Regions from separate parts of the Actinophytocola sp. KF-1 genome, predicted to be linked through region 1. Evidence: riboswitches for the same ligand, from Rfam matches in the RefSeq annotation. Region 1 holds a riboswitch; the other holds the start of a gene.

Region 1 (7,760 bases):
GAAGAACCGGTCGAGCAGGTTGCCGAGCGCGCCGGCGAGCACCAGCCCGAGGCCGACGGCCCAGCCGGACGACCGCAGCTTCGGCATCACCCAGACGATGCCGACGACCACGGCGAGCGCGATGAGCGTGAGCACCCACGTCATGCCGGTCGCCATGCCCCACGCGGCGCCCGGGTTGCGCACGATCTGCAGGTAGAACAGGCCGCCGAGCACCCGGACGGGCGCTTCGTGCTCGAGCCCGGCGAGCGCGAGCTGCTTGGTGATCTGGTCGATGACCAGCACGACCGGCGCGACGGCGGCGACGAGCCACACCTTGCGCGGTGGCAGTGGCACCGCGGGTTCCACGGTGTCTGGCTCGGTGCTCGTCTCGTCCGTCACCAGGCCATTGTCCACGGTCCGTTCACAGACCGGTCAGGAAGGCCGGGAGCGGCCGGGGGTCCGCGACCGGCGCGTAGCGGCCGTCGACCAGCTCGTACCGCTCCGCCGGGCCGTCGGCGACCAGCCGCCGCAGCGCCGTGAGCAGGCGGTCGACGTGCTCGGCGGTGCTGCCGAGACCGAGGCTCGCCCGCAGCGCGCGGCCGCCGGTGAGCCTGCCGACCGCGATGTGCGCGCAGAACGCGCCGTCGCGCACGCCGATGCCGTGCTCGGCCGACAGGTACGCGGCGACCAGGCCGGGGTCGTGGCCCTCGACGGTGAAGCTGACGACGCCGACCCTCGGGTTGTCCTCTCCCAGGATCGACAGCTGCCGGACGCCGGGGATGCTCGCGAGCCCGGTCCGCAGGCGGGCGAGCAGGTCCTCCTCGTGCGCGACGACCGCGTCCCACGACCCGCTCAGCGTGCGGCAGGCGACGGCGAGCGCGTACGCGCCGACGACGTTCGGGGACCCGGCCTCGTGCCGCTCCGGCCCGTGGTTCCACGACACCGCGCGCTCGGTGACCAGCCTGGTCGCGCCGCCGCCCGCGAGGTACGGGTGGGCGGCCCGCAGCCAGTCGGCGCGTCCGACCAGGGCGCCCGCGCCGAACGGGGCGTACAGCTTGTGCCCGGACAGGACCACGTAGTCGACGTCCAGCGCACGCACGTCGACCGGGCGGTGCGGCGCCAGCTGGGCGGCGTCGAGCACGACGCGCGCACCGTGGCGGCGGGCGACGGCCGCGAGGCGCGCGACCGGCCAGATCTCGCCGGTGACGTTGGCGGCGCCGGTGACCACGACGAGCCGGGGCCCGGTCGGCGTGGCGGCGAGGGCCTCGTCGAGGTCGCGTTCGACGTTCGCGGACGGCGTCACCCGGTACACGTTCGGGCCGCGCCACGGCAGGAGCGCGGCGTGGTGGTCGGTGTCGAAGACGATCACCGAGGTGCTGGTGGGTACCGCCCGCGCGAGCAGGTTCAGCGCGTCGGTGGTGTTGCGGGTGAAGACCACCTCGTCGGTGCGGCGGGCGCCGACGAACTCGCGGACCACGCCGCGGGCCTGCTCGTAGACCTTCGTGGACACCTGCGAGGCGAACCCGGCGCCGCGGTGCACGCTCGCGTACCAGGGCAGGAACTCGTCGACGGCCCGCTGGACCGCGTCCAGACAGGGCGCGCTGGCCGCGTGGTCGAGGTTGGCGTACTGGACCTGCCTGCCGTCGGTGAGCGGCACGGTGAGCCTGCTGCCCGCGACGGACGGCAGGCCGGTGCTCGGTGCTTCGACGGCGGCTCGGGCATGGGGGATCGCGAGCGTCATCAGGCTTCTCCCAGGTCGGGGACCCCGTGCCCCGGGATCCGCGCTTGCCCGTCCGCACCTCGCGGAGGGCCTGGTCCTCACCCGGGGCACCCCACCGCGGTTGGAGGGTTGCCGGCCAGCAAGCCGGGGCTTGACGCTGGCGCTCATGACCTTCGTGAAGAAAAGGTAGCCGATGGTCCGTTCGGCTGTCCAACGGATGTGACCCTTGCCAGACTGACCCCATGGCTGACTACGACGTGCTGGTGCTGGGGTCGGGACCGGGCGGTCAGAAGGCGGCGATCGCCGCGGCGAAGCTCGGCGCGTCCGTCGCGCTGATCGAGCGGCGCAACATGATCGGCGGCGTGTGCATCCAGACCGGCACGATCCCGTCGAAGACGCTGCGCGAGGCGGTGCTGTACCTGACGGGCATGTCGCAGCGGGAGCTGTACGGGCAGAGCTACCGCGTCAAGGAGGACATCACCATCGGCGACCTGACCGCGCGGACGTCGCACGTGGTCGGGCGCGAGGTCGACGTGATCCGCAGCCAGCTGGCCCGCAACGGGGTGGCGCTGCTGCCCGGCACGGGCCGGTTCGTCGACCGGCACACCGTGCAGGTGGCCGACGGCACCGGGCAGGAACGCAAGGTCACCGCCGAGAAGATCGTGATCGCCACGGGCACCCGCCCCGCCCGTCCGTCCTCTGTGGACTTCGACGACCAGACCATCGTCGACTCGGACGGCATCCTGGGCCTGGAGAAGATCCCTCGGTCGATGGTCGTGGTCGGCGCCGGGGTGATCGGCATCGAGTACGCGTCGATGTTCGCCGCGCTCGGCACCAAGGTGACGGTGATCGAGCAGCGGATGCGGATGCTCGAGTTCGTCGACACCGAGGTGGTGGAGGCGCTCAAGTACCAGCTGCGGGACCTCGCGGTGACGTTCCGGTTCGGCGAGACGGTGACCGCGGTCGAGCGGTACGCGAAAGGGACGGTCGCGATCCTGGAGAGCGGCAAGAAGATCCCGGCCGACACGGTCATGTACTCGGCGGGGCGGCAGGGCATGACCGACGGGCTGGACCTCGCGGCGGCGGGCCTGACCGCGGACAAGCGCGGCCGGATCACGGTGGACGCGAACTTCCGCACCGAGGTGGACAACATCTACGCGGTCGGCGACGTGATCGGCTTCCCCGCGCTGGCGGCGACGTCGATGGAGCAGGGCAGGCTGGCGGCGCACCACGCGTGCGGCGAGCCGGTGCACGAGATGCACGCGCTGCAGCCGATCGGGATCTACACGATTCCGGAGATCAGCTACATCGGCCGGACCGAGGACGAGCTGACCGAGCAGCGGGTGCCGTTCGAGGTCGGCGTGTCCCGGTACCGGGAGCTGGCGCGCGGCCAGATCATCGGCGACTCGTACGGGGTGCTGAAGCTGCTGGTGTCGCCTGCGGACCGGTCGCTGCTCGGCGTGCACGTGTTCGGCACCAACGCCACCGAGCTGGTCCACATCGGACAGGCCGTGATGGGCTGCGGCGGCACGATCGACTACCTCGTCGACACCGTGTTCAACTACCCGACGCTGGCCGAGTCGTACAAGGTGGCCGCCCTGGACGCGACGAACAAGATGCGCCAGATCAGCATGCTGACGGACTAGTAGCCCGGGCTCAGTGCGTACAGCTCCAGCTTCGAGCACCGAGTGCAGCGGTAGGCGGCGATCTCCCACTTCTCCTTGAAGGCCTGCTTCGGACCGCCGAAGATGCCGCGTTCCATCGCGCCGCGCACCCACTTGTTCTCCATGCCCTGGCGCGCGTCGACGATCCAGCCGGGCTCCAGGGTCTCGTTGCCGCAGGACGAGCAGCTCTTCTCCGCCATGGGGTGGACCGTAACCGAATCCGGGGCCCGCGGTGGGCGAAACGGCTAGTCCGCGCCGGTTTCGCCGCGCCAGCGGGCGAAGCGGCCCGCGCGGTCGACGGCGCGGATGCGGCGTTCGGTCGCGGTGCGGACCTGTTCGGTGGCGACGACCAGCAGCTGGTCGTGTTCCTGCACGCGGGTCGACGGGCCGGGGGTGTGGCCGACCCCCTTGCGCACCACCAGGCTCACCGTCGCGCCCACGGGGAGGCGCAGCTCGGACAGGTAGACACCGTGCATCTTCGAGCCGGCAGGCACGGTGAACGTCAGCAGCACGGCACCCAGCTCGTCGAGGGGCGCCGCGTCGACGTCCACCTCGCGGGTCTCCCCCGTCTTCGCGAGGCCGAGCCACCGGGAGATCAGCGGCAGGGTGCTGCCCTGCACGATCGTCAGCACGATGACCAGCACGAACACCGCGTCCACGAGCCGTTCGGCGCCCGGCACACCCTCGGTGAGCGGGATCATCGCCAGCACGATCGGCACCGCGCCGCGCAGGCCCGCCCACGACAGGAACGCCTGCTCGCGCCACGGCACGCGGAACGGCGTCAGCGACACCGCGACCGACACCGGCCGGGCGAGGAACGTGACGACGAGGCCGGCGACGAGGCCCGGCACCACCGCGTCGAGCAGCCTGCTCGGCGACATGAACAGTCCCAGCAGGACGAACAGGCCGATCTGCGACAGCCAGCCGAGCCCCTCCGCGAACGACAGCGTGTCGTTGCGGTGCGGGAGCTTCGAGTTGCCGAGCACGAGCGCCGCCAGGTACGCGGCGAGCAGCCCGGACGCGTGCACGAACGACCCGGCGGAGAACGCGAGCACCGACACCGCGACCGTCGCCAGCGGGTAGAGACCGGTCGCGGGCAGCGCGGAGCGGCGCAGCGCGTGCGCGCCGGCCCACCCGAGCGCGACGCCGATCAGCCCGCCGACGACCAGCTCGTACACGGCGAGCAGCGGGTCGGTCCACGACGCCGTCCCGCCGGACGCCAGCAGCACCACCACGAGGTAGGCGGCCGCGTCGTTCATGCCGGACTCGAGCTCCAGCGCGCCGACCAGCCGCCTGCCGACGGAGATGTTGCGCAGCACGCTGAACACCGCGGCCGCGTCGGTGGACGCGAGCACCGCGCCCCACAGGAACGCGATCCGCCAGTCGAGCCCCAGGATCCAGCGCAGCGCGACACCGGTGACCGCGATGCTCACCGCGACGGCCACAGTGGACAGCACGACGCCGGGCCAGAACGCGGCACGCACCTCCGACCACCGCGTGGTCAGCCCGCCCTCGGTCAGGATCAGCACGAGCGCGGCGAGGCCGAGCGACTCGGTGAGCGACGCGTTCTCGAACTGGATGCCGATGCCCGCCTCGCCGAGCAGCACCCCGATCGCCAGGTACAGCACGAGCGACGGGAACCCCAGCCGCACCGACACCCGCACCGCGAGCACGGAGATCAGCAGGACGGCGGCGACGGCCCCGAGCACCACCGAGAGCTCCTGGGCCACACCTTCCTCCTGACCGCCGCACCGGATCCGGAAAATCCCGACGAACGAACCTACCGGCTCGACCACCCCGTTGACACGCTGAGCGGGGTCGCCGATCCCCGGGAGTAGCCATGATCACGCGCCGCGTCCCCGCCGTCCTGGCCCTGCTGTGCGCGACGATCACCGGCTGCGCCACCGCGACCGCCGTGCCGGAACCGTTCGCGAACGTCGCGCCGCGGGTGGCGCCGGACATCCCGGTGGCCGACGTCCAGGCCCACCTCGCCGAGCTGGCGCGGATCGCCGGCGAGCACGGCGGCAACCGCGCGCACGGGCAGCCGGGCTACCGGGCGGGGCTCGACCACATCAGGGGGCAGCTCGACGCGGCCGGGTACACCACCGCGCTCCAGGAGTTCACGACCGGCGGCGCCACCGGCTACAACCTGGTCGCGGACTGGCCCGGCGGCGACGAGAACGCCACCGTGCTGTTCGGCGGCCACGCCGACAGCGTCCGCGCCGGCCCCGGGATCAACGACAACGGCTCCGGCGCGGCCGGGCTGCTCGAGGTGGCGCTGACCGTCGCCGAGCAGGACCTCCAGCCGGCCAAGCACCTGCGGTTCGCCTGGTGGGGTGCGGAGGAGCTGGGGCTCGTCGGGTCGACCGAGTACGTCGCGGGCCTGCCGGACGCCGAGCTGGCGAAGATCGCGGGCTACGTCAACGTCGACATGATCGGCTCGCCGAACCCCGGCTACTTCGTGTACGCGTCGGGCAGCCAGCCGCCCGGCTCGGAGGCGATCGAGAAGGTGCTCACCGACCACTTCGCCGCCATCGGCGTCCCGACCGAGCCGGTCGAAGTCGGCGGCCGGTCCGACCACGCCGCGTTCGCGCGGGCGGGCATCCCCACCGGCGGGCTGTTCACCGGCGCGGAGGGGATCAAGTCCGCCGAGCAGGCCGCCACGTGGGGCGGCACGGCCGGGGAGGCGTTCGACCCGTGCTACCACCGCGCCTGCGACACGCCGGACAACGTCGACACGACCGCCCTGGACCGCAACACCGATGCCATCGCCACCGCGGTGTGGACGCTCAGTGCTTGACCGGGGGTGCGCGGCGTCCGGCGCGCACCGGATACCGGGCGGTGTCGCTCGTCAGTCCGGGCGGCGTCCGCTCCGTTCCGGCCGCGTCACCGCGTGCACCAGCAACGGCACCACCCGGCGCGTGATGTCGTCGGCGCCTGTCCGCTCCACATAGGACTGCGCGAGCCCGCCGTCGTGCACGGCGAACAGCCAGCGGATGAGCTGTTCGAGCGGCACGGTCAGCTCCCGGTCGAACCGCTCGACCACCTCGGCGAACCGGGCCGCGAAGCTCGCGCGCACCCGGCTGCGCGCGGCCGCGTAGGCCTCGCCCGCCGTCGGGTCGCGCACGGCGTGCAGCGCGAACTCGGTGTTGACGAGGTACCACCGGCGGTCCTGCGGGATGGCGGCGACCAGTTCGGTCAGCGCCGTCTCCAGCGAGTCACCCGCCGAGGGCGCGAGGTCGGTCAGCGTCGCCAGGACCCGGTCGGCCTGCCGGTTGTACAGGGCCACGAACAGCTCCTCCTTGGTGGAGAAGTTGCTGTAGAACGCGCCTCGGGAGAACCCCGCCCGCTCGCAGACCTCCTCGACCGAGGTGCCGTAGAAGCCGCGCTCCGCGAACGCGTCCATGGCCGCGTCCAGGAGCTTGGCTTGCGTCTGCCGCCGCTTGCGGGACAGTGGTGGGGTGACCGACGCCTCGTCCGTGTCAACTGGCTGACCCATGACCCCAAGAGTACATTCCTGTATCGGATACGGGTGTGTATATTTTTCGGGAGGGCGGCATGATCGAGGCGAGCGGGCTGGGCCTGCGTACCCGCCGCGGGTGGGTGTACCGCGACGTCGACCTGGCCGTGGCCGCCGGAGAGGTGGCCGCGGTCGTGGGACCGTCGGGCAGCGGGCGCACCATGCTGCTGCTCACGCTCGCCGGCCGGGCCAAGCCCAGCACGGGTGACCTGCGGGTCGGCGACACCACCACCCGGCCGGACATCCGCGCGCAGGTCACCGTCGCCAGGGCCACCGGCGCCGTCGAGCTGGACCCGGACCTCACGGTCGGCGACAGCAGGCGCGAGGCCGGGCTGCTGTTCTACGGGGCCGACCTCTCCCGGTACGAGGAGCTGGTGGGGCTCGGCGTGGACTCGGGCACCGTGGTCGGTGACCTCGCCGCCGACGACGCCGCGCTGTTCGCGCTGGCGCTCGCCGCGGCGTCGCGGCCCGCCGCGCTCGTGCTCGACGACGTCGACCTGCGTGCCACCCCCGCGCAGCAGCACCGGATCTGGGCCGCGCTGCACACCGTCGCCGAGACCGGGATCGCCGTGGTCGCCAGCGCGATCGACGCCCGGCAGGCCGGTGTCGTGCGCACCGTCGAACTCGGGAAGGACAGTCGTGCGGCCGTTTAGGTTGGCGTGGTTCGAGATCAGGCGGTTCCGCACACCGCTGCAGCGTCTCGCCCTCGTGTTCGTCGTGATGGTGCCGCTGTTGTACGGCGGCCTGTACCTGTGGTCCAACTGGGACCCCTACGGGAAGCTCGACCAGATCCCGGTCGCGGTGGTGAACGAGGACCGGCCGGTCACCGTGAACGGGCAGACCGTGAACGCCGGCGAGCTGTTCACCGACGAGCTGA
Region 2 (7,760 bases), on a different contig from region 1:
GCGAGCAGCCGCAGCAGCGTCGTCTTGCCGGACCCGTTGACGCCGACGAGCCCGATGCGGTCGCCGGGCCCGATGCGCCACGTCTGGCCCTCGACGAGGGTCTTGTCCCCCGCGCGGAGCGTGACGTCCTCCAGCTCCAGCACGGTGCGGCCGAGCCGCCGCTTGGCGAACGCGAGCAGCTCGACGGAGTCCCGGGGCGGCGGCACGTCGGAGATCAGGGCCTCGGCGGCCTCGATCCGGTACCGCGGCTTCGACGTCCGCGCGGGCGGCCCACGCCGCAGCCACGCGAGTTCCTTGCGGGCCAGGTTGCGCCGCTTCTCTTCGAGGGTCGCGGCGAGCCGGGCCCGTTCCGCGCGGGCGAAGACCCAGTCGGCGTACCCGCCCTCGTACTGCTCGACCCGACCGCCGACGACCTCCCAGGTGCGGGTGCAGACGGTGTCGAGGAACCACCGGTCGTGCGTGACGACGACGAGCGCGGTGCCGCGCGCGAGCAGGTGGTCGGCGAGCCAGTGCACCCCCTCGACGTCGAGGTGGTTGGTCGGTTCGTCGAGGATCAGCAGGTCGAGCTCCTGCACGAGCGCCGCGGCGAGCGCGACACGCCGCCGCTCGCCACCGGACATGTCGGCAACAGGCGAGTCGAGCCCGAACGCGGTGATGCCGAGACCACCGAGGATCGACCGGGCACGCGGGTCGGCAGCCCACTCGTGCTCGGCGGTGATGCCGAGCGGATCCAGCACGGCGTTGCGAACGGTGGACCCAGCGGGCAACTCGGTCCGCTGCGTGACGACGGCCTGGCGGAGGTTCCGCCCCCGGCTGACACGCCCCGAATCCGGCGGCTCGATCCCGGCGAGCACCTCGAGGAGGGTCGTCTTGCCACCCCCGTTGAGGCCGACCACCCCGATGCGGTCACCGGCACCCACGCCGAGGGAAACGCCGTCAAGCAACGGCCGCACACCGTAGCTCTTGGCGACCACCTCGAGATTGACCAGGTTGACCACGAGCGGCAACGTTACCGAGCCGGATCAGCCCCTCGAGATCCGGGCGTCGCCAGAGTGGGTCGCCTTTCATGGCACCACCACGCGGGAAGCCGAGCGCACCTCACCACTCAAGGACTGCTGCCTGCCATCCCGTCGACCTGGCGAAGCCCGATCACACCGTGTCAAGGGGGCCCGAAACCAAACCCAGCCCCGTGCCCAAAGCCGCCGGGCCCCCTTGACGCGGTGTGATAGCCCGTGGGAGGTCGACGGGATGGCAGGCACCACCACGGACACCAGTCCTTGCCAACCCAGCCCCGTGCCCAACCCGCCGCCATCCCGGAGACCAGCCCGTCCGGCGAGGACCCCCCGGAGGGAAGACCCCGCGCAAGGCACACCACCACGCCCGGGGCACACAAACCACCACAACGGCACTGACCTGCGAAAACGCCCCACCCAGTACGTACGGACAGCCCCCACCACTCCCGGGGGCACCCCGCTGTCCAGTCTACCGGTGACCACCGACAGAGGGACGGAAGTCGATCTTGGCTGTGGACAACGACCCCACCTGTGGACAACTGCTCAGGCATGCACCTGTGGCGGCGCGGAACGCGGCTCATCGTCGCCGCCGATCACGCGCGCGCCGGGCACCGGCCCGTGGACCACCCGAACCGTCCGGCACACCCCGGCCCCCGACAACTCGGCAGCCACCCGCAAGGCGTCGTCGGCATCGGCGCAGAGGAACGCGCACGTCGGCCCCGACCCCGACACCGTGCCCGCCAGCGCGCCCGCCGCCACCCCGGCCCGCAACGTCCGCCGCAACCCCGGTCGCAGCGACACCGCCGCCGCCTGCAGGTCGTTCCCGAGCAACAACGCCAGCTGCCGAGGATCCCCGGACGCGAGCGCCTCCAGCACCGGCTCGACCTCGCCGACGCGCGGCGGGTCACCCTCGGCGCGCAGCCGGTCCAGCTCCCCGTACACCTTCGGCGTCGCGAGGCCGCCGCGCGCGAACGCCAGCACCCAGTGAAACGTGTGCCGCGTCAGCACCGGCACGATCGACTCGCCGCGGCCGGTGCCCAGCGCGGTGCCGCCGTGCAGCATGAACGGCACGTCGCTGCCCAGGTTGGCGGCGATCCCGGCCAGCTCGTCGCGGCCGATCTCCAGTTTCCACAGGTTCGCGAGGCCCACGAGGGTCGCCGCCGCGTCGGCGCTGCCGCCCGCCATGCCGCCGGACACCGGGATGCCCTTGCGGATCATCACGCGGACCTTCAGCTCGTCGACGTCCCTGCCGACGTACCGCGCCAGCTCCTCCACGGCACGCCACGCGAGGTTCGCGCCGTTGGTCGGCACGGCGGCCGCGCCCTCGCCCTGGACCTCGACCCCGGGCTCGTCGGCGACGGCGACCGTCACCTCGTCGGTGAGCGACAGCGACTGGAAGACGGTCGTCAGTTCGTGGAAACCGTCCCTGCGCAGGTCGCCCACCGCGAGGTGCAGGTTCACCTTCGACGGGACCCGGACGGTCACCGGGCGGGGCACTACCGCAAGCACGCAGGCAAGCCTACGGCCCGCCCGGACCGGCCGTTACGCGGCCGACGCCGCCGCGACCGACGCCGCGACCGCCCGCGGTCCGGTGAGCGCGCGCTGCACGTGCGCACCGCGCTCGGCCAGCCAGCCGAGCGCCGCGTCGCCGCGGTCGCCGGTGATGCCGAGCCGGAAGCGTGCGACCGGCGTCTCACCGATCTTGGTCACGCCACCGCCCGCCACCGCGATGTCGATGCCGAACCGGCTCGCCGCCTCCGGCAGCAGCGCGCCGATCGACGCGAAGCCCACGAGCACCACGTCGGCGTCGCCGCGCGCGGTCGTCTCGATCGCGGGCAGCACCGAACGCGCCACTCGGCTGTCCGGGTCCTGCACGAGCTCGAGCAGCCTGCCCTGTTCGATGACGCGGCCGTCCTCGAGCACGGCGACGTCGTCGGCGATCTTGCGGACCACGTTCGCGTCCGGCGTGGTGACGAGGACGGTTGTGCCCAGCTCGCCGCGGGCGCGGTCCAGCACGGCCAGCACGCCGGCGGCGCCGGTGGCGTCCAGCCCGCCCGTCGGGTCGTCGGCCAGCACGACGGTCGGGTCGCCGACGAGCGCGCGCGCGATCGCGATCCGCTGCCGCTGACCTGCGGTGAGCTGGTCGGGGTAGGTGGCGGCCTTGTCGGTGAGGCCGATCAGGTCGAGCAGCTTGCCGACCTTCTCGCGGCGGCGCGGACCCTCCATGCCGACCTGCTCGAGCGGGAGCGCGATGTTGCCGGCGGCGGTGCGCTGCGGGAGGAGCGAGTCACCGGCAGGGACGAGGCCGATGCGGGCGCGGGCGGCGCGGAGGCTCCGCTGGTCGAGTGCCGCGGTGTTGAGCCCGTCGAGGCGGAACACGCCGCTGTCGGGCCGCTCGCGGAGCGCGAGCACGCGGGCGAGGGTGGACTTGCCGGACCCCGATGGCCCGACGACACCGGCGATGACGCCGGCGCGCACGTCCAGGTTGATGTCATCCAGCGCGACGACGGCGCCGGTCGTACTTCGGAACGACTTGGTCAGGTTCTCGACGGTGATCACGATGTGCTCCAGTCCAGGCGCGCGCGAACGACAGCTCGCGCGTGTGAGTGAGGGGCCCCGGTCGGCGGGGGCTCAGCGAAGTCGGATGGCTCGAATCAGCTTCAGAAGGTTGAGCGCATGCGACGACAGCCTGTGACCGTGCGACGACACTGGTCTATGACTCGCCTGGTGGTGAGGATCTGCACCGTTCTCACTCCTCCATCGCTCCTGGCGGTAGCACCTGCCCGCGACGGGTGGTTGCTGCGGCGTCACAGAGCCAGGTCTCTCGGCCGCTCGGGATGGAATACCGCTAAGTAGTACACCTGACATGCCCACCGGATTGCAACCCGCGGGACCCCTATTTGAGTCCCTATATCCGGCAGATCACATCCCTTACGGCCGGACCTTACGCGCGGCCTCGGCGATGGCGGAATAGTCGTCCACCGACAGTGTTTCGCCGCGCGATGCCGGCTCGACAGCCGCGCCAACCAGGATCTTCTCCGCCAGGTCGGCCGACCCGGCCCAGCCGGCGAGCGCCGCCCGCAACGTCTTGCGACGCTGCGCGAACGCGGCGTCGACGACGTCGAACACGGCGGCCCGGTCGCCTGCCGGCTGCTCGCGGCGGGTGAGGAGGACGAGCGCGGAGTCGACGTTGGGCACCGGCCAGAAGACGCTCCTCGGCACGGTCGCGACCCGGCGCGCCTCGGCGTACCACGCGATCTTGACGCTGGGCACGCCGTAGACCTTGGAGCCGGGTCCGGCGGCCATGCGGTCGGCGACCTCGGCCTGGACCATGACGAGCGCGCGGGTCATGGTCGGCAGCTCGGCCAGCAGGTGCAGGACGACCGGCACGGAGACGTTGTAGGGCAGGTTGGCGACGAGGGCCGTCGGGGCGTGCAGGTCGGCGGCGGTCGTCCTGAGCGCGTCGGCGTTGACGACGGTGAGCCGGTCCGCGACGTCCGGCGCGCGTTCGCCGACCGTCCGCGGGAGCCGGCCGGCGAGGACGGGGTCGATCTCGACGGCCACGACCCGGCGGACGGCGGGCAGCAGCGCGAGGGTGAGCGAGCCGAGCCCGGGCCCGACCTCGAGGACGGTGTCGTCGGCCCCGACCCCGGCGGCGGCGACGATGCGGCGGACCGTGTTGGGGTCGTGGACGAAGTTCTGCCCGAGCTTCTTCGTGGGGCGGACGTCCAGCTCCGCGGCCAGCCGCCGGATGTCGGCGGGGCCGAGGAGCGCACTCACGTCGGCCTCGGTCACCCGGCGAGCGTAGCCAGGCGGGGGCGGCCTCCGGCCCCCGGTGTCCAGTCTGCCAGAGGGGACCGACATGTCCGCGCGGCTCGGGAGCGGTTGTCCACAGGTCAGGGGGTTGTCCACAGCGGTCGTCGCGGGCGGACGTTCGTGTCGGTGCTCGCCACTACGCTGGATTCCGGGGGGCCGGAGGCCGCGCCCTTTCCGGCGGCGGGGCTTTGGGGCGCTGAAGCTCCGGTCGGGGAAGCTCCCGGGACGCGCGGTGGGGAAGGTTCTCTCCGGGCGAAGGTCCGGGCCGTGGGGCCTCCAATGGCGAGACTCCCGGAGGCGGCTCGCGAGACGTCCGAAGACGAGACTCGCCAAGGCGGGGCTCCCGACGGCGAGATTCCCAAGGGCGAGATTTCCGGCGGCGAGACGCTCAGAAGCGAGACTCCCAACGGGAGACCTCCAAGGGGAGACGCCCGACGGGCCGAGCCGCGAAGGGCGAACCTCCCGAAGCGAAGCCCGCGAAGGGCGGGCTCCCGCAGGTGAGGCTCCGAAGGGAGCACACCTGAAGCGGACTCCCACGGGCGAGACGCCCAAGCCGAAGCTCGCGAAGGGGCGCACTGCTGCAAGCGAGACTCTCCAAGGCGGGATCCCCGACCGCGAGACATCCAAGGCGAAGCCGCCGAGGGCGGACTCCCCGATGGGGAGACTCCCTATCGCGGGGCATCCGCCCACGAGACCCCCGAGGTCGAGACCCCAAGGTGAAGATCCCGAAGGGAGACGTCCGAAGGCGAGATTCCCACAGGGCCGCGCAGCGCAAGCGCGACTTCCATGGGCGAGATGCCCAAGGCGAGACTCCCGATGGGCGGACTCCCCAAAGCGAGAATCCCAAAGGCCGCGCAACGAACGCGCCTTCCAAGGGCGAGCTACCACGGCGAGACTCCCAAAGGCCGCGCGACTCCCTAGGGCGAGCCCACAAGGCGAGACTCCCCGACAACGAGACTCCCGAAGGCCGCACAACGGAAGCGCGACGCCCAACGACGAATCCCCGAGGCGAAGCTCTCGAAGGGCAGACTCCCGAAAGCGAAACTCCCAAAACCCGCACACTCGAAAGCAAGACTCCCGAAAGGCGCACCCCCGAAGGCAAGACTCCCGAGGGCCGGAACTCGAAACGCGCCAGAGCCTGTGGACAACCCCAGTCGGAGCGCCCGCCGCTGTCGGTGCTCGCCGTTACGCTGGATTCCGGGGGCCGGAGGCCGCCCACCCCCGAAACACAACCGTGGGCCGGCCCCAACGAGGAGCCGGCCCACGGCGGGAAACCGGGTTTACGTAGGCAGGCCGAGCTGAGCGGCGCAGTGCGGCCACGAGCCGTAGCCGCCGCGTTCGTCGCGGACCTTGGTCGCGATCGCGATCTGCTGCTCGCGGGTGGCCTGGTGCGGGTACGACGCGTACTGGCTGCCGCCGTAGGCGTCCCACGTCTGCTTGTCGAACTGGAGGCCGCCGTAGTAGCCGTTGCCGGTGTTGATGGCCCAGTTGCCGGTCGACTCGCACATCGCCAGCTGGTCCCACACGGCGCCGTCGGAGATGACCGGCTGCGGGGGCTGCTTGGTGCCGACCTTGACGATCTTCGGCTTCGGCTGCTTGGTGACCTTCGAGCCGATCTCCTCGCGGCCGACCTCTTTGCCGTTCTTGACGGTGATGCGGTAGGTCGCGATGCGCTCGCCCGCGACGCCCGGGTCGACGACGGTCTCGGTGCCCTCGAGGGCGTTGGGGTCCTCGACCTCCTTGACCGGCGGCTGGATCTTCTCGGTCTTGTTGACGACCGTGACGCCGTTGCGCGTGATGCGGACCTCGGCGCCGTCGGTGATCTTCAGGTCGGACGCCGGGGTGATGGTGTCGTCCGGACCGAGGGACAGCTTCAGGTCCTTGAGCAGCTCACCGGCGGTCACCGCGGTGGTCTGCATCGCCTTCGGGGCGTTGCCGCCGTCGAAGAGCGTGATGTTCTTCAGGGTCTTGATCTCGAGGGCCATCCCGTTGAGCGGGATCTCGTGGTCCTCGCCGTGGGAGAGCTTCGCGCCCTCGACCGACAGGTTCAGCTGCTGCAGCGCCTCGCCGACCGTGGTGGAGCGGACCCACAGGTCCCGCTTCTCACCGTCGATGGTCAGGTGGAGCTGGCGGCCACGCTGCAGGACGATCTTGCCGTCGTCGCCGATCGCGGCGGAGGGGGACGGGGAGAGGGCGTCGTGGGCACCGACCTGGATGCCCTCGTCCTCGAGCACCTCGCCGACGGTGTCGGCGTACGTGCTGACCTGGTGGGCCTCACCGTCGATGTCGACGGTGACGGACTTGTTCATCGCGATCGCCGCGGCGCCGCCGCCGATCAGCGAGACCAGGATGGACGCGATGGTGGCCTTGAGGACCGTCTTCTTCCAGCGCTTGATGCCGGTGACGACCTCGGGCGGGGCCTCGTCGGTCTCGGTCAGCGGCAGCGCGTACGCACGTCCACCGGACAGCTCGTCCGGGATGACGGGGAGGACGGTGGTCTCGGCGTTGATCAGCCGGATCAGCTCGTCGACGTCGACGTCGGCCGCCGCCATGAGCTCGTCGGCCTGCGGGCCGAGCGCGAGCCGGACGTCGTGGTCCGTGATCGCGAGGGTGCCGGAGTAGGCGTTCTCGTCCACGTCCGGCAGGTCGTGGAAGTCGGGGAACTCGGCGCGCCACTTGCGGAAGTCCGAGTCCTCGAGGTCGAGGACCGCGGTGCTCACGGCGGCGCCGGCGTCTACCGGGGTGAACCAGTCGGTGTCGGCGAAGCCGTTGCCGACCGGTCTGTTTCCGGAACCAGTCACTGGGTCGATACCTCCAGAAGGCCGTAGCCGAGCCCATCTACTGCGCGGCATACGCGCTTTCGTTTGTTACGACTTCCCGTGGCTGGCCACCGGTCCCCGACCTGCTCCGGCCTCACCGCGGGTGTCCCCT

What was found. Region 1 has a riboswitch for S-adenosylmethionine ahead of ACYQ77_RS32075 (aminotransferase class V-fold PLP-dependent enzyme). Riboswitches for the same ligand answer to the same signal wherever they lie in the genome.
Region 2: another riboswitch for S-adenosylmethionine. It lies ahead of ACYQ77_RS36985 (methionine ABC transporter ATP-binding protein); the one in region 1 lies ahead of ACYQ77_RS32075 (aminotransferase class V-fold PLP-dependent enzyme).

The regions. Positions count from the first base shown of each region.
Region 1 is NZ_BAAFVK010000012.1:65,669-73,428, forward strand. It holds gene lspA (signal peptidase II) at 1-381, opposite strand, end outside; gene ACYQ77_RS32075 (aminotransferase class V-fold PLP-dependent enzyme) at 401-1,720, opposite strand; SAM riboswitch class IV at 1,756-1,871, opposite strand; gene sthA (Si-specific NAD(P)(+) transhydrogenase) at 1,942-3,345, shown strand; gene ACYQ77_RS32085 (hypothetical protein) at 3,342-3,563, opposite strand; gene ACYQ77_RS32090 (potassium/proton antiporter) at 3,609-5,093, opposite strand; gene ACYQ77_RS32095 (M28 family metallopeptidase) at 5,204-6,163, shown strand; gene ACYQ77_RS32100 (TetR/AcrR family transcriptional regulator) at 6,215-6,862, opposite strand; gene ACYQ77_RS32105 (ATP-binding cassette domain-containing protein) at 6,922-7,536, shown strand; gene ACYQ77_RS32110 (YhgE/Pip family protein) at 7,523-7,760, shown strand, end outside.
Region 2 is NZ_BAAFVK010000015.1:83,727-91,486, reverse strand. It holds gene ACYQ77_RS36995 (ABC-F family ATP-binding cassette domain-containing protein) at 1-998, opposite strand, end outside; gene ACYQ77_RS36990 (4-(cytidine 5'-diphospho)-2-C-methyl-D-erythritol kinase) at 1,557-2,522, opposite strand; gene ACYQ77_RS36985 (methionine ABC transporter ATP-binding protein) at 2,556-3,572, opposite strand; SAM riboswitch class I at 3,768-3,857, opposite strand; gene rsmA (16S rRNA (adenine(1518)-N(6)/adenine(1519)-N(6))-dimethyltransferase RsmA) at 3,945-4,793, opposite strand; gene ACYQ77_RS36975 (transglycosylase family protein) at 6,110-7,630, opposite strand.